One region of the Clostridioides sp. LIBA-6822 genome, then DNA from elsewhere that is predicted to be linked to it. Evidence: riboswitches for the same ligand, from Rfam matches in the RefSeq annotation. Region 1 holds a riboswitch; the other holds the start of a gene.
The links. A riboswitch is a leader RNA that binds a small molecule or an ion and turns the genes downstream of it on or off. The one in region 1 is predicted to bind cyclic di-GMP.
Positions count from the first base shown of each region.

Region 2: linked by a shared signal. The riboswitch ahead of ACTG48_RS10465 (SH3 domain-containing protein) and the one ahead of ACTG48_RS16125 (SrtB-anchored collagen-binding adhesin) in region 1 are both predicted to bind cyclic di-GMP.

Region 1 covers NZ_CP196995.1:3,375,658-3,381,652, reverse strand. Annotated here, with positions in the region: gene ACTG48_RS16140 (LysR family transcriptional regulator substrate-binding protein) at 1-661, shown strand, start outside; gene ACTG48_RS16135 (alpha/beta hydrolase family protein) at 970-2,589, shown strand; gene ACTG48_RS16130 (cation diffusion facilitator family transporter) at 2,822-4,000, shown strand; cyclic di-GMP riboswitch class II at 4,126-4,211, shown strand; gene ACTG48_RS16125 (SrtB-anchored collagen-binding adhesin) at 4,324-5,995, shown strand, end outside.
Region 2 covers NZ_CP196995.1:2,178,197-2,184,191, reverse strand. Annotated here, with positions in the region: gene ACTG48_RS10480 (NTF2-like N-terminal transpeptidase domain-containing protein) at 1-99, opposite strand, end outside; gene ACTG48_RS10475 (ABC transporter ATP-binding protein) at 202-963, opposite strand; gene ACTG48_RS10470 (FtsX-like permease family protein) at 974-3,304, opposite strand; cyclic di-GMP riboswitch class I at 3,820-3,913, shown strand; gene ACTG48_RS10465 (SH3 domain-containing protein) at 3,998-4,486, shown strand; gene ACTG48_RS10460 (hypothetical protein) at 4,835-5,233, shown strand; gene ACTG48_RS10455 (TetR/AcrR family transcriptional regulator) at 5,387-5,989, shown strand.

The DNA of each region.
Region 1 (5,995 bases):
TGCTAAAGGTGTATGTAATGAATATTATAAATTACAAATGCAAATAGAGGAATTGAATGGATTGAAATCAGGGATTATACGAATAGGAACCTTTTCAAGTGTGGCAACTCATTGGCTTCCAAATATTATTAGAGAGTTTCAAAAGGACTATCCTAATATTGACTATGAATTATTACTTGGTGATTATACAGAAATAGAAAATTGGATTCTAGATGGTAGAGTTGATTGTGGTTTTTTAAGACTGCCTACGCTTCCAGAGTTTGAAACTATTTTTTTAGAGCAGGATAAATTACTTGTGATTTTACCTGAAAACCATCCTCTTGTAGAGTGTGAATACTTTCCAATTGATGAACTTTGTAATTATCCTTTTATGTTATTAGAAAAAGGTGCAAAAACAGAGATTTCTGAGATATTTGAACGCCACAATATTTCTCCTAAAGTTCATTTTACAACATGGGATGATTATGCAATTATGTCTATGGTGGAAAGTGGCTTGGGTATTAGCATATTACCTCAGCTTATTTTACAACGTATTCCTTATCGTATTGTGGCAAAGGAGTTGGAAGTACCAGCTTATAGAAATATTGGTATGGTATTAAGGGACAAAAAGAGCACATCACTTGCAGTGAAGAAGTTTATAGATTATATAAAGTATAAATAAATACAAAAAAAATCAATGAAAAAACTATTTTATATGTAAAAATATTATATAAAAGTAAAATTTTAGAGCTTTAAATTAAAAGATATCAGAAATAAAAAATAATATTATAAATAATACTTGGGAAAAATAATAGCATGACAATAAATCTATGAAGAAAAGGAACTAATAGTATAAGGTTACTTTAATAGAATTCAAATAGATTATCCGAATAGATAGAAAGATTAATAAATAGATATTAAGTTATAAAGAAAATTTACTAGAAATCCAATAAATCATATCAAAATGGATATATAGAAAGGAATAAATTTATGAAATTTAAAAAATGGATTAGTATGATTTTATCTATATCAGTAATAAGTGCTCTGTTTGTAGGTTGTACAAATAAAGCTAATTCTAATGAAACTTCAAATGAAAAAATATCATACGAAATAAATTCAACAAAAAATAATGATAATAAGATTGAATCTAATAAATTTAGTTTAGGAACATCAGAAATAGTTATAAGAGGAAAGACAATACCTTTTAAGATAGAAGGTATAATATCAGCTCCTAAAGAGATAAAAGAAAAAGCACCTGTAGTATTAATCTTTCATGGGCAACATGGAGATGGAGAAAATGATTTTGAAGATGGATTTAAATATCTTACTGAAGATTTAGCGAAAAATGGTATTATAGGAGTATCTATTGATACTTCAGTAAACTATACTTTTAAGTATGGAGAACCTGTAGAAAACGAGAGAATCACATATTTAACTCAGGCTTATATAAAAGCATTTCAAGATGCAAATGAGGGAAATAAAAACGGATTTGGAGTATATCTTAAAGATAAAGTTGATTTAAATAATATTGGTCTTATAGGTCATTCTGTAGCTGGTTCTGGTGTATTCAAAATAGCACAAGACCAAATACAAAAAGAGTTTAAGGGAATAAAAGGAATTATATCACTTACACCAGCCTATAATAGTCCGATAGAAAAGTTTCCAGATATACCAACAACAATAATAGTATCAGAGTACGATGGAGATGTTATTCACAGTGGAGATGATATTTTTCATGCTATATCCTTAGATAAAAATAGAAAAAGCCCATTGGGACTAACTTATTTAGTAGGTGGAAATCATAATGCATATAACTCAGTTTTGGGAGAAAAGGAATTTTCTGCACCACGAGATACGGATGGGACTTATCCTGAAAAATTAGGTAAAGAAGAACATAGAGATTTCTTTTCTAATTATGCAGTTGACTATATGAAATCTATTTTTGACTTTGATGATAGCGAATCACCTATTTTTAGTAAAAAGGGATTGCCATATAAAATGTATGAGTATCAGACATTAAACAAAGTTAAATATAATGGTTCTTTAGATTTATTCAATCAAAAATCATTTAAAGATATAGATTCAAGTGATGTTGATACAAAAGAGGTAGTTGAATCAGAGAGATTAGATAAAGATACTGCAAAACTTTTTAGTAATATAAGCTCAAGTGAAGATGTTGATTTATTGCAAGTTGATTGGAAATCTAAAGAAGCAAAAATAGAGTTACCTTTAAGTAATAAAAATTTAAAAGATTACTCTGCACTAAAATTTAGATGGGCGTTGAATTCTCCTAGTGAGTTAAATAGTAAAGATAAGAAGGTTTCAGTTAAACTTAGCTTAATTGATTCTAAAGGAAAAGAAAGTAGTGTAATAATGGATAATGATAAAGTGTCTGCTATAAAATATTTTGAGGGTAAAGCTGTGAGAGATGAATATGTAGAAGGAAAATTTATGGAGTTTTGGTCAAGATATACTCCAGTAAGTGATACAATAATACCTATTGAAAAGTTTAAAAACATAGATTTATCTAATGTAAAAGGCATTAAATTTGAATTTGAAAATCCAGATACAGGTTCAATTATGTTAAATAAAATAGTTGGTATAAAATAGTAATATAAGTCCTAGGTAAAATTATAAAATATCTAGGGCTAATTTTGTTAGACTTCAAGAATTTAAACTGAAAATATGTTGCTTTTATAATGGCTGTATGAAAATAAGGCTAATAATATCTTATTAAGATAGAGTAACTTTTAAGAATTTTATATACAAATTATGTTATCATAAATAAAGATATAAATTCTAAAATTTGTTAATAAAATAGAAGACAAGGAGGGTAAGTTTTATGTTTTCAAAAATCCTAGTCAAAACATTTATCAAAGATAGTGAAAATGTTCAAAATAGAGATGTTAGAAATAAGTATGGTTATGTAGCTGGTGTAGTAGGTATATTATCTAATTTACTTTTATTTGTAGTAAAGGTGTCTATAGGTATGCTCACAGCAAGTATAGCCATAATGGCTGATGCATTTAACAATCTTTCTGATATGGCATCTTCAGCAATAACTATGATAGGATTCAAATTAGCAAGTAAGCCAGCTGATAAAGAGCATCCTTTTGGACATGGAAGAATAGAATATTTATCCGCATTAATAGTAGCATTTATGGTGATGTTGGTAGGACTTCAATTTATAAAGTCATCTGTAGAAAGGATAGTAAATCCAGTACCTATAAAATTTGAAGTAATACCTCTTGTACTTTTAATTGCTTCTATAATGATTAAAGTTTGGTTAAGTAAATTTAATAAATTTATGGGAAATAAAATTAATTCTTCAGCATTAAAAGCAGTTTCACTTGATGCTTTAGGAGACGTATTCACATCGAGTTGTGTAGTAATATCATTTGTTATAGCTAGGTTTACTAGTTTTCCTATAGATGGCTATGTTGGTATTGCAGTATCACTAGTAATACTTTATGCTGGATTTTCACTTGTAAAAGATACTATAAATCCTCTTCTAGGAGAAGCCCCAGATGAAGAAATGGTAAAATCCATTATAGAATTATTACTATCTTATAAACATATTATAGGGACACATGATTTAATAATCCATAACTATGGAGTTGGACGATGTATTGCATCTATACATGCAGAAATTCCATCAAATATAGATATAATGGAAATTCATGAAATCATAGATACTGCTGAGAGAGAAATATCTGAAAAATTGGATATATATTTGGTAATTCACATGGACCCTATATGTCTTGAAGATGAAGAAGTTATGTCAGCAAAGGAAGAACTTGAAAAAATACTTAAGAAAAATAGTCTCGTAAAATCTATGCATGATTTTAGAATAGTTGGAAAAGGAAATAAGAAAAATTTAGTGTTTGATATAGTAGTTAATCCTTCTGAGTTCTCTAAAAATATGTCAGAAGAAGATTTAAAAGAAGATATAACGAGATTAGTTAAGGAGATGAATCCTGAATATAATTGTGTAATTGTTGTGGATAAGGATTTTATTTAATGATTACCTAAAATTGTTATAAGGAAAAAAATGTAAAATATATAGACAATAAGATATAGTCATTATATAATATAAATATATAATTGTATTTAGTATGAATATAACAATTTTAATTGTTTTTTATAAAATATTATAGAGATGTTGATGTATGTCTTATTATTGGGCGCCTTATGGACATACTGAGTCAGTGGTGCAACCGGCTATGAATATAAATTTATTTATTTTCATAGCTTTTTTTGTATAATTTTTTGATAAAAATTAATTTAAATGGGATATCAATGGAAATTTATAAACTATAGACAGTATAGAGGGGAGAAATCTATATGAAGAAGGGTAATAAAAGGGCATTATTAATAAGCTTAATTATGATTTTAAGTATGGTAGTATCTACAATATATCCAACTGTATCTTATGCTTCGGAATTAGGAGATAACAGTCAGAGTCAAAATAGCTCAACTAGTTCATCAAGTGGGGAAGAGAAGCCATCAGATAATAAAAAGCCAGAGCAGACTCCAGAAGGAGAGAAGCCATCAGACAATAAAAAACCAGAGCAGACTCCAGAAGAGGAGAAGCCATCAGACAATAAAAAGCCGGAACAGACTCCAGAAGGAGAAAAACCATCAGACAATAAAAAACCAGAGCAGACTCCAGAAGAGGAGAAGCCATCAGACAATAAAAAGCCGGAACAAACTCCAGAAGGAGAAAAACCATCAGACAATAAAAAGCCAGAGCAGACTCCAGAAGAGGAGAAGCCATTAGACAATAAAAATACAGAGCAGATTCCAAAAGAAGAGAAGCCATTAGAAGATGAAAATCTATTAAAAACTTTAGAAGAAGAACTTAATGAAGAGAATGAAGATTATGGATTCATTATAAAAATTAATAATAGTACAATAGAAACTGAATCAATGAAAAAAATATCATTTAAATTAACTTATACTCCAACATCAAAGGGAATACAAGCAGGTGATTCAATAACTTTCAAGGTGCCAGATGTATTTAATAAAGTTAATTTAGATTATACAAGTGAATGTTTTGATAAAACAGAAAGTAATGGAGAATACACACTTACATTTAGAGAACTACCTAATGGTCAAAGTATAATGCAAGGGAAAATAGGTCTAGAAGCATATGTTAAAAAGGTTGATGAAGAAACAAATACAAAAATTCATATTGAAACTACTGGAAAGATAGAAAGTGGAAGTGGAGATGTGGATGTAGAAATAAAGCCTGGAGATAAGGACGATGTAGAAGAGGCTAAAGGAACACTTAAAAAGCTTGTTGAAGGAAGAAAATCAACTACTGTATTTATGCCAGTTAAAAATAAAAATATAAATTATAGTATACAAGTAAATGAAAAACAGGAAGAATTAAAAGACATTATTTTGTATGATGAACTTCCAGAAGGGTTGACATTGGTAAATAATTCTGTGAGTGTAGTAGCAAGCGATGGGAAAGAAGTGAGTGATTTTAACATTGAACAGAATACAAACTCTATCTCAGTTAATTTTGGGAATATAGATAAAGCGTATACAGTTAAATATAAAGCTAGAATTAGTGATGAAAATGCAAAACATGATAATAAATATAAAAATGTAGCTAGGATAGAATCTGATGGTAAGAAGGTACAAGAAGACGATGCTACTGTAAGTGTATTTGATAGAGGTAGCGATTATCTTTTGACTAAAGGGCATTCAGGAGCAACAAATATTACTCAAGTTGGTCAAGTAATAAACTATCAGATTTCAGTAAATGATGATAAGTCACCAATAAGTAATGTTGTTATAACAGATAACATACCAGAAGGTATGAGATTAACTACAGCAGGAGAAGCTGGACATGATTTTAGAGTTGTAGAAATTCCAATGAATGGAAGTTGGACTCCTTGGAGTAAAGAAAAAATTGCCAACAACATTTCGTATAAACTAGAAGAAAAAAGAAATGAAAGTGGTCAAGTAGATAAAGTTATAACTGGATTTACAATTAATCTTAGTA
Region 2 (5,995 bases), 1.2 Mb from region 1:
TTTTTTTGCTACATAACTAGCATTTTTTTGAGAACATCCTGCTACAGATATTACAATTGATAATGTTAAGAGTAAAGTTATGCCTTTAGTAATATTCATAATGTAATCACCTAATAATTAAATTTTATTAATTATATTTTAGCATCAAATATTGAATAAGTCATCAGCTTTAAAGTATATAAAGAAGATAGTTTAATAAAATTAAAAACCTAACTCTGATAACCAACTTATTAGTTTATTTTCTCTCTCTTTTAAATCATTACTATTAAATTTTCCTAATTTAATTTCACCAACAATCATACCATCAGACATAAATAATACTCGTTCTGTCTTTGCTGCTACTTTGACGTCATGAGTTACAAGCATAATAGTTGTTCCTAATTTATTAATATCTATAAGAATATCCATTACTTCATTTGTTAGCTTGGAGTTAAGTGCACCTGTAGGTTCGTCTCCAAATAAAATTTTCGGGTTGTTAATTAAAGCACGACATATGGAAGCCCTTTGAAGTTGCCCTCCCGAAACCTGAGTAATATCCTTATTTTTTATTTCCGAAATATTCATTTTTTCCATAAGCCTTGTCGCTCGTTCATTGATTATTTGACGACTTTCTTCTTTATTTAAGTAAGCTGAGAGAATTATGTTGTCAAATATATTTAAGTTTTTAAGTAAATTACTTTGTTGAAATATAAAGCCCATATTTTTTAATCTAAGTTTTGATAATGCTTCTTCGGACATATTAGAAATCATTTCACCTGAAAAATTGACTATACCAGATGTTAATTTATCCATTCCACTTATGTTATGCAGTAATGTTGATTTACCAGACCCAGAAGCACCCATAATAGATATAAATTCTCCATATTGAATTGATAAATCTATTCCTTTTAAAACTTGCTGCATATTTCCTTTAGCAATAGTATACTCTTTAATAATTTTTTTAGCTTCTATAATATTATTCATAACATACCCCTTACTCTATAATAGACATAATTTTTATTTTATTGATTGCTCTATTAATTACTATAATTGTAATTAATACTGTGAGAATTAAAGCTGATGGACAAAGTATATATACAATTAATGGATTTACTATAAATTGAAGGTTTGAGATACCAGAAAGTAGTAAACCAGATATTTTTTGTCCAAGTGTATTTGCCATAATAATTCCTAAAATAACTCCGATTATAAGTACTAATAAAGCTCTAGTAATATATTGAATACGTATATCTTTAGTAGAAAATCCTAAACTAAGCATAGTTGCTGTTTGTGGTGTATCTTTGGCAATGAGCATCTTAAAAAACATTGCTGTAATTAGTGAAGAAATTACAATAGATATGACAACAGCTAATTTTATAACAAGTCTTAACTGGTTGATAATAGAGCTTAATGTCTGACTTATATAATTATTTATATCTGTAACTTTAGCAGGGTAATAACCAATACTGTATTGTTCTAATTTATCTGCTACATTGACTCCAGGTTTTAAATTTAAATTTATGACATGCCATAAAACATTATCTTTGTTAGATGGTAACATAGCTTTTGCAGTCTTACCACCATGTGTAATGTCTTGATATATGCCACTAACAGTAAGAGTTAACTCTTTACCTTTTGAGAAAATAGATAAATTATCTCCAATACTTTTTTCTAGTTCATTTGCATTTATAACAGATAGTGCAATTTCATTTTCTTTTGTTGGTGCAGAACCTTTTACATATGTAAGTGGGAAAGTTTTAAAGTTTCCATTTTCTATTTTCATATTTTCTACTTTGCCATTTTTATTTTTTATTTTATATGAACTTGTTGTAAAGGATTCATATTTTTCAACATCATTGTCATCGTTAATTTTTTGTAATATAGAATTAAAAAGATGTTGGGTTTGATTTGTCTGTGATAAATCAATACGAATATCACTCTTACCAGCGCCCATATAAGTAATAAATTCAGGTGATTGAATAGTATTTAGAAAATTAAGTGGTACAATCATGAGGAAAATACAAATCATGTAGACAAAACAAAGCAATCCATAGACAGTAAATTTTCTTACTACTTCATTTAACCCTAGAAATATATTGGCATTTGTCATTTTGGTTTTGTATAGCTGTAAGCTATATCCATGTATTACAGAGTTTGTAGAATGATTATTTCTTAATGCATTAACTGCTGATATTTTTTTGAATCTTTTAAGTATAAGTTTACAAAAGAATACAATAGCTACAAATACAAGAACTGAACTTATAAATGGAATAAGAATACTAAAGATATCTTTATCTACTGTTCCCATATAAATATAAATATTTTTTGTAAAAAAAACTCCTATGAATAACGACAATATATAGCCAAGAAAACTTGCAAAAGATGAAATTAATACGTATTTTATCAAATATAGTTTTTGGATGTTACTATTTTGAATACCAATGGCTTTCATAACACCAATTTCTCTGTAGTCTTCTTCAATCGTTGTAATTAAAGTAAATCGTAAGCATAAAATAGAAATTGTAATAAGAAGAATGCTAATTAAGATGACAATAGCAATTACAATTCCGTCAGACAAAGCATTTAGTAGTTTATAAGTGGAATAAGTTATTGATGTACCTGTTTGTGGGAGCTTAGTTGATTGATATAGTGTTTCAAACTCACTAATTTTATTTATATCATTTAATAGAAATTCAATTAGATATTCGCTTTCCCCTATAGTAGCTTTTAAAGTGCCCCAATCATTATCACTGATTAAAAAACGCTTTGAAGTAACAAGAGAAGGGTTCATCTGTGCATCACGTATAAAATCTTTTATTGTAAATTCCATAAAGAAACTACCCTTAATAATTTTTATTTTATCTCCAATTTTTAAATTGCATTGTTTCATATAGTATACAGGAACTCCTATTTCCCCATCTTGTATTTGCATTATTTGATTCTCCATATCTAATAGAAAGTCAAATTTATCATTTTGTTTTGTAAAGCTATTTTCTAGTACACTATTAGCCTGATTTTCTCCTTTATTTCCTAAAAAAATATTAGCTCCATTTATATTTAAAAGTTCAGTAGTTTGTTGCTTTTTTACATATGGAGTTTTAGCTGAAAACTTGTCAATTTCTTCTTGATTTAATTTGCCAGAATACATTTGAACATAATGAGGCGCATGGGATTTTTGAAACAAAGAAGTCATGGAATGAGTTAGTTCTATAATGATGCTCGTTGCACTAGATACCAGCATTGATGCAAGCAAAATAAAAATAAATAGAGTAATTGTTATCACTTTGTTTCGAGTTAAATCTTTTAATAATATTCTCTTAAGCATAAATAATCCTCATTTCTTAAAAATTTTGTATTGAATATTTTAGATTTATTTTATATTAGTCATAGATATATAAAAATTAAACTGACCGTCGGTCTATAACCATAATATAATAATATTACTATTTTGTCAAGTTATTAAAAAAGTAAAATATAAACTTCTTATGATAAAGTGTTTATACAAAATATACCCTAAAGAAATTAGTAAGAATTTTAAAAAAGAATATAATTAATATATTTTATTTTTAGTTTTTTACTAATCAATAATTTTTAATATTAATTAAGTATATAAAAAATTATTGATTATTTTTATGTATTAATATTTATTAAAAAAGATTTGTTAAAAGTAATAGTATCATAGATAAATTACTATTTTTTAGATGAATTATGAAGAATAATAATTAAATTAATAAATATAAAGGTATTTTTTGCTTATTATTAATTAAAAATTTAATTTATATTTAATTAATATAAAATTTGAGGTAATATTATTTTTAAATTGTTCAAATTATGTTATTATTCAGATATAGGCAATATTAGATAAATCTAATGACGCAAAGCTATAGGGACTAAAATCTTTATGTAATAAAGGTCATGTCAGCCAGTTGCCAAAAAGATAATGATTCTTTTTGTTAAAAGTATTTGTTGAAAGTATATATTTTTAATAACTTAATATTTGGCAAGAGGAGGGCTTAAGATGATATCTGAATTAATGTTAAAAAATTTTGGCGAATCTAGCATCAATTTTAAGACTAAAATTAAATTAAATTTAAGAGAAAGACCAGACATAAATAGTATGAAGTTGAAAAGTATACCAGAAGGTAAAATTGTCAAGCTAAAATGTGTTGATGGAATATGGGCAGAAGTTGAAAGTAATTATGACAAAGGATGGTTACTTTATAAATATTTAGAAAAATTAAACAATGTTAAAAACAATAGTAACAACATGGTAAAAGATAGAAAAAAGAATTATGTAGGAAATATAAGAACAAATGGTCTAAGTTTAGAACTTAGAAATGACAGAACATTAGACTCTAGAATTATAACTACAATTCCTGATGGTTTTAAAGTTGAAGTATGTTATAGTGTTGGGAAATGGGCAAGAGTGAATATTGATAAAAGTGGAAAAAGATATTCTGGATATGTATATAACCAGTATATAGAAGAATGTTTAAGTTTATCATAATTGGATACTAGTAAGCTTTAAATACACTAATAAATCTCAGAAAAAGAATCCTAATCATAGGATTCTTTTTCTTTTGTAAAAATCATCATTTAATACTAAACAGAATAAATTAATTAAGCTATCTTAATTATAAATGGAAAATTTAGTTGAAAGTAGATTTAATTTGTATTTTGTGTACTAAGTATCATAATTTACTATTAATTTAAAGAATTTTAACAAAAGAGAAACTTTACAGAATAAAAATATATTAAAGATAAGAAAACATATAAGAAATTTGAAAAATTTTGTAATTTTTACTTTAATATATACTATAATAAACTAGATATAAGTTTTTATGAGGGGGAAAATATGAAAAAAAAGAAAAAGTTGATTGGAGTAATTATATCTTTTTTACTTATAATCAGCATTATAAATCCATTACAAGTTGAGGCAGAAGTTATTACTGATTCTAGTGTATACATTTCTTCAACACAAGAGAGTTATCAATCTAATAATACTAGGTTTAAAACTATTAAATCTAAAAGTAGACACAAACGTAGTAAATCTAGTAAAAGTAGAGTGAAATTAAAAAAAAGGACTACAAGAACTAAAACTTATGGACATGGAATTCTAAATAGACACAAAAGTCGAGGTATAAGGAGATATAATATTTTATCAAAATTGGTACTGTCAATAATAGTTATGTTTGTTGTTATAGTTTTAGTTATATTAATATTTATTAAAAGAAAGAAGAAGAAATTTTATTAAATACAACAATGAAAATTATATAGTTGTTTTATGTGATTTTATTATTAATTAGATGGTAATTTAAAGAACAACGTTTTGTTAATTATTGATGTTTATTTAATAGCATGATATAATTTGAACGGAATAATATGCTGTTTAAAAGGAGATACAAAAATGGCACGAAAACGAATATTAAATGGTGGTAAACGAGATGAACTTATTGATAATGCACTTAAGTTGTTTTTAGAGTATGGATATGAGAACACCTCTATAAGAATGATTTTAGATAGTGTTGGTGGAGAAGTTGGCATGTTTTATCACTATTTTAAATCAAAGGATGAAATATTTAATGAAGTAATAAAGTTGTTTTTAGCACAATATGAACAAAGCTTTTCTGATATTTTATATGATGATTGTGTAGCAAATAACCTAAAAATTGATGCAGTATTCGAGTTATTACAAAAAAGTATTTCAAAATATAAAATATTCAAATCAGGTAAATTTCATTGGAGTATGCAAATTGCACTTAATCAATTAACTTTAAAGAGTTTAGTTCCTCATATAGCAAAATATATAAACTCTATGCGTGATAAAGGTGAGATTGGGAGTTCTGCGATTGAAACAGACTTAGAACTTGCAAATGCTGTTCTCTATTCATCATTTTCAATATTACATCAAGATTCATTAACTGAATTAACAGAGGAAGAATTCGAGCAAAAAAAACAGACTATTAAAGGAATTGTTTATAGAATTTTGGATTTAAAAAGAAATACATAACTTAAT